One region of the Streptomyces sp. NPDC048424 genome, then DNA from elsewhere that is predicted to be linked to it. Evidence: riboswitches for the same ligand, from Rfam matches in the RefSeq annotation. Region 1 holds a riboswitch; the other holds the start of a gene.
The links. Region 1 has a riboswitch for S-adenosylmethionine ahead of thrC (threonine synthase). Riboswitches for the same ligand answer to the same signal wherever they lie in the genome.
Positions count from the first base shown of each region.

Region 1 (7,055 bases):
CCGGGCCCGGGGCGGGCGCACGTACGAGGGGCCCGCATCCCGTGTCCGGGATGTGGGCCCCTCGTAAGGTCGTGCAGGTCTTCGTTGAACACCGTGCGTCGGTGGTCGATCGCTCCGGGACTCAGCCGAGCGCGAGCTTGACCATGTCCGCCTGCGGACCCTTCTGGCCCTGCGAGATCTCGAACTCGACCCGCTGACCCTCTTCAAGGGTGCGGTACCCGTCCATCTGGATGGCGCTGTAGTGGACGAACACATCCGCACCACCGTCGACCGCGATGAAGCCGTAGCCCTTCTCCGCGTTGAACCACTTGACGGTGCCCTGAGCCATGCCTAACTCCCCTATTACTGGCCCTTGCGCGGGAACGCACTTCGCGTTCCCGGGTCAGAACTTGCGTCGGAACGCGTCGACCGAGGCTGAATGTATCTGCGCGAGTGCTGTCTGCAACAGGTCAATCCGACGAGAATTCTGGACACCGGGAAACATTGAAATAGAGTGAAAATTTGCCATACTCCAGGGCAACTCGGGCCTGACATATCTCGCCAATGCCCCATACCGCGCTTGCACATTGACCCGATGTCGACCCTCACGCGACCCGTTCATATGCAGCGGGCAAGTCCGGCGGAGGGGACTTCCCCAACTCTACCGCGCCCAATCAAGCAGAATTGCCCCCTCCGCTTTTAGCGGAGGGGGCAATTTCGGTTTGCGCGTGTCACCTACCCGGCGACAAAGGGGCCGAGAGGATCAGCAACCGCCCGCGACGGCCGGAATGATCGAGACGCCGGCGCCGTCCGGCGTCTTCGCCTCCAGCCCGCCCTCGAAACGCACGTCGTCGTCATTGACGTAGACGTTCACGAAGCGGCGCAGCTTGCCCTGGTCGTCCAGGACGCGCGCGGCGATGCCCGGGTGGCTCGCCTCCAGGGACTGGATGACCTCGGCGAGGGTCGCGCCCTCGGCGGGCACCTCGGCCTGACCGCCGGTGTAGGTGCGCAGGATGGTGGGGATGCGGACGTTGACGCTCATGGCGCTACTGCCTTTCCGGGTACGAGGAGGGATCAGGCCAGGCCGGCGGCGCGGAACGCGTCCAGGCTCGGGCGGATGGTGGCGGTCTGCCCGCTCTCCGCGGCCACCGCCTCCAGGGTCTTCAGGCCGTCGCCGGTGTTGAGGACGACGGTGGTCAGCGTCGGGTCGAGCTGCCCGTTCTCGATCAGCTTCTTCGTCACGCCGACGGTCACGCCGCCCGCGGTCTCGGCGAAGATGCCCTCGGTCTGCGCGAGGATCCTGATGGCCTCGACGACCTGCTCGTCGTTCACGTCCTCGACGTAACCGCCGGTGCGCCGCGCGATGTCCAGGACGTACGGGCCGTCCGCCGGGTTGCCGATCGCCAGCGACTTGGCGATGGTGTTCGGCTTCTGCGGGCGGACCACGTCGTGACCGGCCTTGAAGGCGGTCGACACCGGGGAGCAGCCCTCGGCCTGGGCGCCGAAGATCTTGTACGGCTTGTCCTCGACGAGGCCGAGCTTGATCAGCTCCTGCAGACCCTTGTCGATCTTCGTCAGCTGCGAGCCGGAAGCGATCGGGATCACGAGCTGGTCCGGCAGCTGCCAGCCGAGCTGCTCGCAGATCTCGTAGGCGAGGGTCTTGGAACCCTCTCCGTAGTACGGGCGCAGGTTGACGTTGACGAAGCCCCAGCCCTCGCCCAGCGGGTCGCCGATGAGCTCGGAGCAGAAGCGGTTGACGTCGTCGTAGTTGCCCTCGATGCCGACCAGGTCGCCGCCGTACACACCGGCCATGACGACCTTGCCCTGCTCCAGGTCGTGCGGGATGAACACGCAGGAGCGGAAGCCCGCCCGGGCGGCCGCGGCGCCGACGGCGCCGGCCAGGTTGCCGGTGGAGGAGCAGGAGAGCGTGGTGAAGCCGAAGGCGCGGGCGGCCTCGACGGCGATGGCCACGACGCGGTCCTTGAAGGAGTGCGTCGGGTTGCCGGAGTCGTCCTTGACGTAGAGCTTGCCGGTGACGCCCAGCTCCTTGGCCAGGTTGGCGGCGTCCACGAGCTTGGTGAAGCCCGGGTTCAGGCTCGGCTTGGAGGCCACGTCCGCGGGGACGGGCAGCAGCGGCGCGTAACGCCAGATGTTGTTCGGGCCGGCCTCGATCGCGGCGCGCAGCGCCGCGGGGTCACCGGTCGGGAGGTCGTAGGCGACTTCCAGAGGTCCGAAGCACTCGGCGCACGCGAAGATGGGGCCGAGCTCGAAGCGGGTACCGCACTCGCGACAGGAAAGACCGTTGGCAGGTCCGAGATCGACAGAGGTGGCGACAGTCTGTGCAGCCATGATGGCGAGGCCCTTTCTCCTCATCTTCCCCATGGCGCACTTCGCCATGAGACGGAATTGGCACCTTCCCTAGCCGGGGACCTCACTGACGTCGCTGACATGCGATCGCGAGAACCGACTGGAGGGTTGCCGGGGCTTCAACGGGCCGTGTCCCTCTGCCCCTCTGGATGAGCGGTATGGCACCGGCACACGCGCTCTGTGGCGCGCCGGTGCGTTTGTACGCGGGGACCCCCGGCATGCGGTGGTCCTTCGCGTTGTTCAAGACTGTAACCGAAGGGCCGGGCGGTTGAGACAGCCGTCCGAACCGCGAGATGGATCACATAACGGCCGATAACGCCGACACGCAGGGAGTGCTGAGGGTGCTGGAAGAGGTGGAGCGCTGGCTGGCAGACCGCTCCTGGTCAGCCGCCGACCGACCGCTCGACCAGCTGCTCGACCGGAAACGGGCGGCCGGGACCACGGTCAGCGTGGTGCTGCCCGCGCTGGACGAGGAGGCGACGGTCGGCGCGATCGTCGAGGTCATCCGGCGCGAGCTGATCGAGGGACTGCCGTTCCCCCTGGTGGACGAGCTGATCGTCATCGACTCGGGCTCGACCGATCGTACGGCGGAGGTCGCGGCGAAGGCCGGCGCCCGGGTGGTGCACCGCGACGAGATCCTGCCGAGGCTCCCGGCGCTGCCCGGCAAGGGCGAGGTGCTGTGGCGCTCGCTGCTGGCCACCAGCGGGGACATCGTCTGCTTCGTCGACGCCGACCTGCGGGACTTCTCCTCCGCCTTCGTCTCGGGGATCGTGGGACCGCTGCTGACCGAACCGGACGTGCAGTTCGTCAAGGCCATGTACGACCGCCCGCTCGGTGACGCCCCCGGCCAGGGCGGCCGGGTCACGGAACTGGTGGCCCGCCCCCTCCTCAACCTGCACTGGCCCCAGCTGGCCGGCTTCGTCCAGCCGCTGGGCGGCGAGTACGCCGTACGCCGCTCCCTGCTGGAACGGCTGCCGTTCCCCGTCGGGTACGGCGTCGAGCTGGGCCTGCTGGTCGACGCGCTGCACACGGTCGGGCTGAACGCGCTCGCCCAGGTCGACGTGGGCGTACGCGTCCACCGCCACCAGGACGGGCAGGCGCTGGGCCGGATGGCCGCCGCGATCTACCGCACCGCCCTGCTGCGGCTGTCGCGCGGGCACCTCGTACGGCCGGAGCTCACGCAGTTCGAGCGGGGGCCGGAGGGCTTCGTACCGCGGACGTACGCGGTGGACACCGAGGAGCGGCCGCCGATGCTCGACATCAAGGAGTACGCGCTGCGCCGCGTGGCGTGACGTCGGCCTGGAAAGTTTGAGCGAGTGCGGGCCGGGCTAGGTTCGCCGCATGGCTTCTCAGGTACTCGTAGCCGCCAACCGCGGCCCCCTCTCGTACGCGATCGATGCCGAAGGCGACCTCAGCGCCCGGCGCGGCGGGGGTGGACTCGTCTCCGGGCTGTCCGCCGCCCTCGCGGAGCAGCCGGGGGCGCTGTGGATCTGCGCGGCACTGTCGGAGGCGGACCGGGAGGCGGTCCGCCGGGGGGTGGCCGAGCCGGGCGTCCGGATGCTGGACATCGATCCCACGGTGTACGACGCGGCCTACAACGGCATCGCCAACTCCGTGCTGTGGTTCACGCACCACCACCTGTACGACGTGCCGCGCGAGCCGGTCTTCGACGCGGAGTTCCGGCGGCGGTGGGAGGCGTACGTCGCGTACAACGAGGCCTTCGCGCGCGCCCTCGCCCAGGAGGCGGCGGAAGGGGCCCGCGTCCTCGTGCAGGACTACCACCTGGCGCTGGTCCCCGGGCAGTTGCGGGAGCTGCGGCCGGACCTGCGGATCGGGCACTTCACGCACACGCCGTGGGCCTCGCACGAGTTCATGGACATGCTCCCGGACGACATCCGCAGCCGGCTGGTGTGGGGGATGCTCGGGGCGGACCGGCTGGGCTTCCACACGGCGAGGTGGGCGGCCAACTTCGCCAGCGGGGCGAGCAGGGACGACCTGGACGGCATCGCGGAGGCCTACTTCCCGGCCGGGACCCCGGAGCGCGGGGTGTGGCACCGCCGGGCGAACCCGGACGGGCGCGGCTACGCGAAGCGGCAGTTCACCGAGGTGACCGCGTACCCGCTCGGGGTGGACGCGGACGAACTGCGGGCGCTGGCGCACCGGCCGGAGGTGGACGAGAAGCTGGCGCAGCTGCGGGCGGAGGTCGGCGGCCTCAAGACGATCGCCCGGGTGGACCGGACCGAGCTGTCGAAGAACATCCTGCGGGGGCTGCTGGCGTACCGGGAGCTGCTGACGGTCCACCCCGAGTGGCGGGGCCGGGTCGTCCACCTGGCCTCGGCGTACCCGTCGCGGCAGGACCTTGCGGTGTACCGGGCGTACACGGAGTCGGTGCGGGAGCTGGCGGCGGAGATCAACGAGGAGTTCGGCACGGCGGACTGGCAGCCGGTGCTGGTGTCGGTCCAGGACGACTTCGCGCGGTCGCTGGCGGTGTACCGGATGGCGGACGTGGCGCTGGTGAACCCTGTGCGGGACGGCATGAACCTGGTGGCGAAGGAGATCCCGGTGGTGTCGGAGGCGGGGTGCGCGCTGGTGCTGTCCACCGGGGCGGGGGCGTACGAGGAGCTCCGGGCGGACGCGCTGACGGTGAACCCGTACGACGTGTCGGCGACGGCGGAGGCGTTGCACGCGGCGCTGACCATGCCGGACGCCGAGCGTGCGGAGCGCACGAAGCGTCTGGCCGCCGCCGCCACTGCTCTGCCGCCGGCCGCCTGGTTCTCCGCCCAACTGGCCGACTTGTTGCCGTGAGACTCGGCTCCGCGCCGCTGCTGGGGCTCCGCCCCCGGCAACGGCGGGGCGGGCGACAGCGCGCGTCAGGCTCGGACGGCCTTGGCCAGGGTGGCCAGGAAGGTGACGACCTCGCCCGGGCCGGCCAGGACGATGTCGGCCCGGGCGGCCAGCTCGGGGACCTCGGCCGAGCCGCTGCACAGCAGAAGGCCCGGGAGCCCGTCGGCGCGGCGTTTTTCGACGGCCGAGTACGCGGCCAGGTCACCCAGGTCGTCGCCCGCGTAGAGCACCGCCTCCGCGTCCCGCTCCGCGAGGAACTCCGTCAGGGCGACGCCCTTGTCCATGCCCGGGGGGCGGAGCTCCAGGACCGCGCGGCCCGGCTCCACCATCAGCCCGTGCCGCGCCGCCAGCTCGGCCAGGGGTTCGCGCAGGGCCGCGAAGGCCGCCGCCGGGTCCGCGGCCCGCCGGGTGTGCACGGCCAGCGCCCGGCCCTTCTCCTCGATCCAGGTGCCCTGCCAGGCCCCGATCGAGTCCAGGAACCCCGGCAGCTCGGCCCGTACCGCCGCCACCCCGGGGTGCTCGGCCGGGGCGTGCACGATGCCGGTGACGGCGTCCCAGCGCTCCGCCCCGTAGTGGCCGAGGACGACGAGGTGTTCCAGTCCGGGGACCCCCGCGAAGCCCCCGTAGCGGACGGCTACGCCCGCCGGCCGGCCGGTGATCACGGCCACCGAGGCGACCTCGGGGGCGAGCGCGGAGAGGGCCGGGACGGCTCCGGGGTGGGCTCTGGCCTGGTCCGGGTCCGGGACGATGTCGGCGAGGGTGCCGTCGAAGTCCAGGGCGACCACGGACCGGCGGGGTGCGCGGAGCAGGGCTTCGAGTCCCTCGCGTCCGGCTGCGGTGACGGGCATCGGCAGGTCGTGCGGATGGCTCCCCATACGCACGACCCTAACGGCCCAGCGCGGCGACGGCTACGGCACGGGCGGGGCTCGTCACCGGGCCTGGCGCCCGGCCTGGCGGCGGGCCGGTCGCGGGGCCGTCACCAGGCCTGGCGACGGGCCTGTCGCGGGTGCCGTCGCCCGGCCCGCCGCGGAGCCTGGAGCCCGGCCCGCCGCGGAGCCTGGAGCCCGGCCCGCCGCGGGACCTAGCGCCGGGCCCGCTGGGGCCTCGCTGATCCGGCGGAGCCCGGGGCCTAGCGCCGGGCTCGCTGGGCCTCGCGGATCCGGCGGAGCCGGTTGACCGTGCCCGGTGCGTGGGCCAGTGCCCGCGGGTCGTCCATCAGCGCGTTGAGCAGCTGGTAGTAGCGGACGGGGGTCATCCCCAGCCCTTCCCGTATGGCCCGTTCCTTGGCTCCGGGCCCGGGCCAGGTGCGTCCCTCGTACGCGAGCACCGCGGCCTCCGTGGCCGTCAGCTGCCCCTCGTCCGTCATACCGCCAGATTAACGCCGCCGTCTGACACCCGGCGTGCCGCCACCGATCAGCGCGGGTCCGACGCCCGCGCCGCCGTGGCGATCTCCTCCAGCACCTTCGCCGGCTGCCCGCCGGGCTGGACGGTCTTGCCGATGTTCTGCTTGATGTCCTCGCTGACGCCCGCCCAGGACTTCTTGCCGACCGGGTACAGCCGCGAGCCGGGCAGTGCCGTCAGGAAGGGCTTCAGCTGCGGCGCCGAGCCGCCCGTGGCGCCCTGCTTGGCCAGGTAGCCGCTGGTGGTGGCCGGGAGCAGGTCGTACATGTCCGTGAAGGTCGTCACGTTCTTCGGCTCGTACAGGTAGTCCAGGAACTTCCCGGACTGCGCGCGGTGGCCGTTCTTGAAGGCCATGACCCAGTCGGCGACGCCCATGGCCGGCTCCGCGGACCCGGTGGCCGTCGGCAGCGGGACCATGCCGAACTTCACGCCCTTGGCCTCGGCCTGCTTCATCAGCGACGGGT
Region 1 is NZ_JBEZKE010000038.1:25,521-32,575, forward strand. It holds gene AB0D29_RS34015 (cold-shock protein) at 122-328, opposite strand; gene AB0D29_RS34020 (MoaD/ThiS family protein) at 743-1,021, opposite strand; gene thrC (threonine synthase) at 1,054-2,328, opposite strand; SAM riboswitch class I at 2,346-2,502, opposite strand; gene AB0D29_RS34030 (glucosyl-3-phosphoglycerate synthase) at 2,688-3,638, shown strand; gene AB0D29_RS34035 (trehalose-6-phosphate synthase) at 3,688-5,151, shown strand; gene otsB (trehalose-phosphatase) at 5,217-6,065, opposite strand; gene AB0D29_RS34045 (DUF3263 domain-containing protein) at 6,320-6,556, opposite strand; gene AB0D29_RS34050 (extracellular solute-binding protein) at 6,604-7,055, opposite strand, start outside.

Region 2 (7,055 bases), on a different contig from region 1:
TCATCATCCTCACGGGTGTGTACCTGACGCTGTTCTTCCACCCGAGCATGAACGAGGTCGTGTACCACGGCTCGTACGTGCCGATGCAGGGCGTCATGATGTCCGAGGCCTTCGCCTCGACGCTGGACATCAGCTTCGACGTCCGCGGTGGCCTGCTGATCCGTCAGATCCACCACTGGGCGGCGCTGATCTTCGTCGCGGCCATGGTCGTGCACATGATGCGCGTCTTCTTCACCGGCGCGTTCCGCAAGCCGCGTGAGGTCAACTGGATCTTCGGCTTCCTGCTGCTGGTCCTCGGCATGTTCACCGGCTTCACCGGTTACTCGCTGCCGGACGACCTGCTCTCGGGTACCGGTGTCCGCTTCATGCAGGGCGCCATCCTGTCCGTCCCGGTCGTCGGCACGTACCTGTCGATGTTCCTGTTCGGCGGGGAGTTCCCGGGCGGCGACTTCGTCGCGCGGTTCTACTCGGTGCACATCCTGCTGCTGCCCGGCATCATGATGGGCCTGCTCGTGGCCCACCTGATCCTGGTCTTCTACCACAAGCACACCCAGTTCGCGGGTCCCGGCAAGACGAACAACAACGTCGTCGGCATGCCGCTGCTGCCGGTCTACATGGCCAAGGCCGGAGGCTTCTTCTTCCTGGTCTTCGGTGTCATCGCGGCCGTCGCGGCCATCGCCTCGATCAACCCGATCTGGGCGCTCGGCCCGTACCGCCCGGACCACGTGTCCACCGGTGCGCAGCCCGACTGGTACATGGGTATGCCGGAAGGCCTGATCCGTGCCATGCCCGGCTGGGAGATCAACCTGTGGGGCCACACGCTCGTCCTGGGCGTGTTCATCCCGCTGCTGCTCTTCCCGCTGGTGCTGGGTGCGATCGCCGTCTGGCCGTTCATCGAGTCCTGGGTCACCGGGGACAAGCGCGAGCACCACATCCTGGACCGCCCGCGCAACGTCCCGACCCGTACGGCCTTCGGTGTCGCCTGGATCGCGGAGTACATCGTGCTCCTCATCGGCGGCGGCAACGACATGTTCGCCCAGTACTTCCACCTGTCGATCAACTCGATCACCTGGTTCGTCCGGATCGGCTTCTTCGTCGTCCCGGTCGTCGCCTTCATCGTCACCAAGCGGATCTGCCTCGGCCTCCAGCGCCGGGACCACGACAAGGTGCTGCACGGTCGCGAGACCGGCATCATCAAGCGTCTGCCGCACGGTGAGTTCGTCGAGGTCCACGAGCCGCTCCCGGCGGGTCAGCTGCACAAGCTCACCGCGCACGAGCAGTACAAGCCGATCGAGATCGGCCCGACGGTCGACGAGAACGGTGTCGAGCGCAAGGTGAAGGCCACGGAGAAGCTCCGCGCGAAGCTCAGCAAGGGCTTCTACGCCGAGAACAACCAGATTCCGAAGCCCACGGTGGAGGAGTACAAGGAGATCCAGGCCGGCCACGGCCACCACTGATCCCCTGCACGACCGTATGAGGGACTGATTTCGGTCAGTTCTGGTGTCGCCACGGCGAGAGCCCCGTCCAGTGTCTGGACGGGGCTCTTTGCCGTGTTCCGGGCTGGATAGGCTGGAGCCCTCCCATTCGACGTGGAAACCTTGACAAGCAGCAGGAGCGGACCATGAACGTTGTGACCCCGGCAGGCGGCGACAGCGTGGCGGCCCGTGGCTGGCCGGGCGTCCTCGACGCCCTGCTGACCGGCCAGGACCTGCGTGCCGACGACACCGCCTGGGCCATGGACCGGATCATGCGGGGGGAGGCCACCGACGCCCAGATCGCCGGCTTCACCGTCGCGCTGCGGGCGAAGGGGGAGACGGTCGCGGAGATCAACGGCCTCGTACGGGCGATGTACGAGCACGCCAACCTGATCGAGGTGCCGGGCCGGACGGTGGACATCGTCGGCACGGGCGGCGACGGGGCCAAGACGGTGAACATCTCGACGATGTCGGCGGTCGTGGTGGCCGGAACCGGTGCCAAGGTCGTCAAGCACGGGAACCGGGCCGCCTCCTCCGCGAGCGGCTCCTCGGACGTCCTGGAGAAGCTCGGGGTGAACCTCAACCTGAGCCGGGAACGGGTCGTGGAGGTCGCCGAGGAGGCCGGCATCACCTTCTGCTTCGCGGTCAAGTTCCACCCGGCACTGCGTCACGTGGCGGCGGCCCGCAAGGAGCTGGGCATCCGGACCTTCTTCAACGCGCTCGGCCCGCTGACCAACCCGGCCCGGGTGCGCGCCCAGGCGACCGGCGTGGCCGATCCCCGGATGGCCCCGATCATCGCGGGCGTGCTCGCCGAGCGGGGCTCGTCCGCGCTGGTCTTCCGCGGTGACGACGGCCTGGACGAACTGACCACGACGGCCACCTCGCGCGTCTGGTGGGTCCGCGACGGCAAGGTCTCGGAGCAGTCCTTCGACCCGCGCGACATCGGCATCGACCTGGTCGAGGTCTCGGCCCTGGCCGGCGGCGACCCCGCGTACAACGCGGACGTGGCCCGCCGCCTGCTGGCCGGCGAGACCGGCCCGGTCCGCGAAGCCGTACTGCTGAACTCGGCGGCGGCCCTGGTCGCCCTGCACCCCGGCACGGGCACGCTGGAGGAGCAGCTCGCCGCCGGTCTGGTGCGCGCGGCGGAGTCCATCGACTCGGGCGCGGCCCGCGCGGCGCTGGAGCGCTGGGTGGCGGCGAGCAACGCCTGATCACCCGCCGAATCGAGCCAAGGCCCCGGTCCACCATGCGGACCGGGTCTTGCGCGCGGGGGATCTTGTGGCAGGATGCTGACCAGGTCACGAGTGACAGCGTTTAGGCCCCGGCTTGCTGTCCGGCAACCCTCCTTCCGTGGCGGGGTGCCCCGGGTGATGACCAGGTCGTAGGCAGCAAGGCCTACGGCAAGCGCGGATCCCTCGACACCAGGGGTCCTGGTCTCTCGAGGAGCGTTTTCCGTGAGCAAGCGAATGCGATAGGGCGACTCCGCCCCTACTTCACCCCTCGGATCAGGGTCACTTCCGTGTACCCCCGCCGACCGTCAGGTCCGGCCCGAGGGCTCTCCCGTACCCCGGACGGCCGCACGGCCGTACCCGCGTACGGGCACTCCGAAGCCATTCAGCCCTGCCTGCCGGGAGATACCGCCATGTCCGCATTCCTGAACGCCGCCACCACCTCCGTCGCCACCGCCGAGGGCCCCGCCTGTGCCGAGCCGCTGCCGGTGCTCGGCCGGGACGTCACCGTCCCGCTCGTCACCGGCGGCGAGGTCACCTACGCCGCCCTGGACTACGCCGCCAGCGCCCCGGCGCTCCAGCGGGTCTGGGACGACGTGGCCGCCTACGCCCCGTACTACGGCAGCGTGCACCGCGGCGCCGGGTACCTCTCGCAGCTCTCCACCGACCTGTTCGAGCAGAGCCGGGTCACGGTCGCCGAGTTCCTCGACTGCCGCCCCTCCGACCAGGTGGTCTTCACCCGGTCCACCACCGACTCGCTGAACCTGCTCGCCGCCGTGCTCCCCGCCGACTGCCAGGTCTTCGTCTTCGAGACCGAGCACCACGCCTCGCTGCTGCCCTGGACGAACGCGCGGGTCACCTACCTCAACGCCCCCCGCACGCCGGGCGAGGCCGTCGCCACCCTGGAGCGGGCCCTCACCGACCGCGAGCCTTACGGCCCGGCCCTGGTCTGCGTCACCGGCGCGTCCAACGTCACCGGTGAACTGTGGCCGGTGAAGGAACTCGCCGCCGCCGCGCACGCCCACGGCGCGCGGATCGTCCTGGACGCCGCCCAGCTGGCCCCGCACCACCCCGTCTCCGTCCAGGACCTGGACGTGGACTGGGTCGCCTTCTCCGGACACAAGCTCTACGCGCCCTTCGGCTCGGGCGTGCTCGCCGGCCGCGCGGACTGGCTCCAGCAGGCCGAGCCGTACCTCGCGGGCGGCGGCGCCTCCCGCAAGGTGGCCCGGCGCGAGGACGGCGGCGTGGACGTCGAGTGGCACACCACGGCCGCCCGCCACGAGGCCGGCTCCCCGAACGTCATCGGCGTCTACTCCATCGCCTCCGCCTGCAAGGCCCTGACCGAGGCCGGCTTCGACAGCCTCGTCGCCCGCGAGCGCCACCTCATCGCCAAGGTCCGCGAAGGCCTGGCCGAGGTCCCGGCGGTCCGCGTCCTGTCGCTCTTCGGCGACGACGCCCCGCGCGTCGGCGTCATCTCCTTCGTGGTGGACGGCTGGAACAGCTCCCACTTCGCCGCAGCGCTGTCCGCGGAGTACGGGATCGGCGTCCGCGACGGCCTGTTCTGCGCCCACCCGCTGGTGCGCACCCTGCTCGGCAGCGAGCCGCAGGCCCAGGGCGAGTGCGGAGCCCCCGAGGCGGCCCCGGGGGAGCGCTCCCTGAACGCGATCCGCGTCAGCTTCGGCGCGGGCACCCCGGACGAGCACGTCGAGCGCTTCGTCCGCGCGGTGAAGGAGCTCGTCGCGGACGGCGCGAAGTGGCAGTACCGCACGGAGGAAGGCCGCTGCGTCCCGGCCGTCTGACACCGTACGGACCATGACCTACTGGGATCCGATACCGACCGTCCGGGCCTGCGTGGAGGGCGAGCCGCTCCCCGGCCTGGCCGCGTGGGTACCCGCGTACGACCACTCGTGGAGCACCTGGCCCGACACGTGGCAGGAGCGCAACTGGCGCAACGTGCCCGGGCCGTTCTACGGGGCGACGACCGACACCTGCTGGGTGGGGCGCGGCGTCGCGCCGGACCACATCCTGTACGACGACGAGTTCGGCCAGGAGTTCGTCTACCGTCAGCCGCGCACGCCCGAGGAGACGCACCGGGTCATGGCCGCGGCCTGGCAGGACCCGATGCGGGGATTCCAGTACGACGGGGACGAACGGTGGACGCCGGAGCTGGTCCGGGACTGGTGGCGGGAGCGGGGCCGGGTCCGCGAGTGGGCCGCGGCGCTGGACCGGAGCTGGTCGGTCTCGTCCCGGGCGGACCAGCGGGAGGCGGCGGCCGGTGCCCGTGCGTATGTGTCCCACATCGACGAGGGCCTCGCGGAGTACCTCCGCGGCTACGTCTTCCACCTGGCGGAGGGCCGCCGGGCCCACCGGGACGAGCACCTGCCGAAGCTCTGACCGGTGCCTGTGCCCTGCGGGCGGCTCGGGGGTGTGGGGCGGTGCCCCGCCGGAATGTCTCCTCGTCGTCGCGCCTGCGGGTGCCGCTGCGACAGGTGAGGGTGGTTGCACGCTCCTCCTGCGGGGACACTCCGCCGTGTCCCCACCCCACGGCCCGGTCCCTGCGGGCGGCTCGGCGGTGCGGGGGTGTGGGGCGGTGCCCCGCCGGAATGTCTCCTCGTCGTCGCGCCTGCGGGTGCCGCTGCGACAGGTGAGGGTGGTTGCACGCTCCTCCTGCGGGGACACTCCGCCGTGTCCCCGCCCCACGGCCGGCGCGGGGGAGCGGGGGCGTGCAGGGGCGTCCCCGCAGGAGGAGCGCGCAACCGCCCTCAGCGGCCGCGACAGGCCCGCAGGCGCGACGACGAGGAGACGCCCCGGAGGGCCCCCGCGTACGGCCGGGCCTGCGCAGATCCTGCTGAGCTGCCCGCAGGGCGACAGGCAGGCGCGACGACGAGGAGACGCCCCGGAGGGACCCCGCGTACGGCCGCGCCTACGGGTTCGGCTTCGGGGCACCATCCCAGCCCCGCCGGCGTTTGAGGCGTCGCGAAGCCCGGGCTAACGCAGACCGCGCAGCGCTACGCGTCCAGCCCGATGGCGAACGCCGCCTCCAGGTCGTGCTGCGAGTAGGTGCGGAACGCCACGTGCGTGTCCGTCGCCTCGACGCCCGGGATCTTGCTGATGCGGCCCGGGATGATGTCCGCCAGGTTCTCGTGGCGGGCCACGCGGACCAGCGCGATCAGGTCGTACGTCCCCGTGACGGAGTAGACCTCGCTGACGCTGTCCAGCGCGGCGATCGACTCGGCGATCTCGGGGATCCGGTCCACGCTGGTCTTGATGAGCACGATCGCGGTGATCACGGCTGGCTGTCTCCCTCGGTGGCCGTCGCTGGTCGCCTCACTCTAGTCGCACCCCGATACCGGACCCATGCGTAGAGGAAGCCGACCGAGAAGCCCACCAGGTGGGCCAGGTAGGCGACCCCGGGGCCGCTGTCCGCGCGCTGCGCCGCCACCCATTGGAGGGCGAACCAGAACAGCAGCACGATCCACGCCGGGAACCGCAGCGGCAGGAAGAACAGGAAGGGGAACAGGCTCGTCACCCTCGCCCGCGGGAGCAGGTAGAGGAAGGCGCCCAGCACCGCCGAGATGGCTCCGGACGCCCCCACCAGGGTCTGCGCGGACCCGGTGTTGGCCGCCGCGTACGCCGCCAGTGCCACGTACCCCGTACAGATGTAGAAGACGAGGAACGCCGGGCGGCCCATCCGCTCCTCCGCCATCGCCCCGAAGACGTAGAGGAAGAGCATGTTCCCGAGCAGGTGCAGCCAGCTGCCGTGGACGAACAGCGCCGTCAGGGGGGTGAGCCAGGCGCGCGGGGTGCCCGTGAAGAGCTCGTCCGGGACCACGCCCCAGCGCCGGAAGTACGCGGTCCCGGCGGCCAGGAGCTCGTCGCCCGTCCCGTAGACCGGGTTGAGCCCCGAGGCAGGGCCGAGTACGAACACCACACCGCAGCCCGCGATCAGCGCATGGGTGACCACCGGTCCCCGGGCAGCCTCGCGTACGGCCCGCCACCTTACGATCATGTGACAGAGCATGACGCAACGGGACCCACCTGAGGCGGTGGCAGGCCGTAGGGTTACGAGCTGCGGTCCGCCGGCCGGTGAAGACACGCGCAGACGGCGCCGCGGACGGCTTTAATTGAATCAGCTACGAAGGAGAGAGCGGCCTGATGACGGTTCCCCTGCCGACCGACACCACCCGGTGGCGCTGCACCCTGTGCGGCAACCTCACGCGCTTCGACGTCACCCGTTCGTCGAAGGTCGTCGAGTACGTCCACCTGGACCTCGCCGGGGAACCCAAGGTCGAGGAGCGCGAGGTGGTCAATGAGACCATCGAGTCGGTCCGCTGCCGCTGGTGCAACGCGG
Region 2 is NZ_JBEZKE010000020.1:52,797-59,851, forward strand. It holds gene AB0D29_RS26045 (ubiquinol-cytochrome c reductase cytochrome b subunit) at 1-1,457, shown strand, start outside; gene trpD (anthranilate phosphoribosyltransferase) at 1,622-2,686, shown strand; SAM riboswitch class IV at 2,772-2,888, shown strand; gene AB0D29_RS26055 (aminotransferase class V-fold PLP-dependent enzyme) at 3,118-4,503, shown strand; gene AB0D29_RS26060 (ferredoxin) at 4,517-5,098, shown strand; gene AB0D29_RS26065 (Lrp/AsnC ligand binding domain-containing protein) at 5,713-5,994, opposite strand; gene AB0D29_RS26070 (rhomboid family intramembrane serine protease) at 5,991-6,725, opposite strand; gene AB0D29_RS26075 (hypothetical protein) at 6,860-7,055, shown strand, end outside.
Region 2: linked by a shared signal. The riboswitch ahead of AB0D29_RS26055 (aminotransferase class V-fold PLP-dependent enzyme) and the one ahead of thrC (threonine synthase) in region 1 are both predicted to bind S-adenosylmethionine.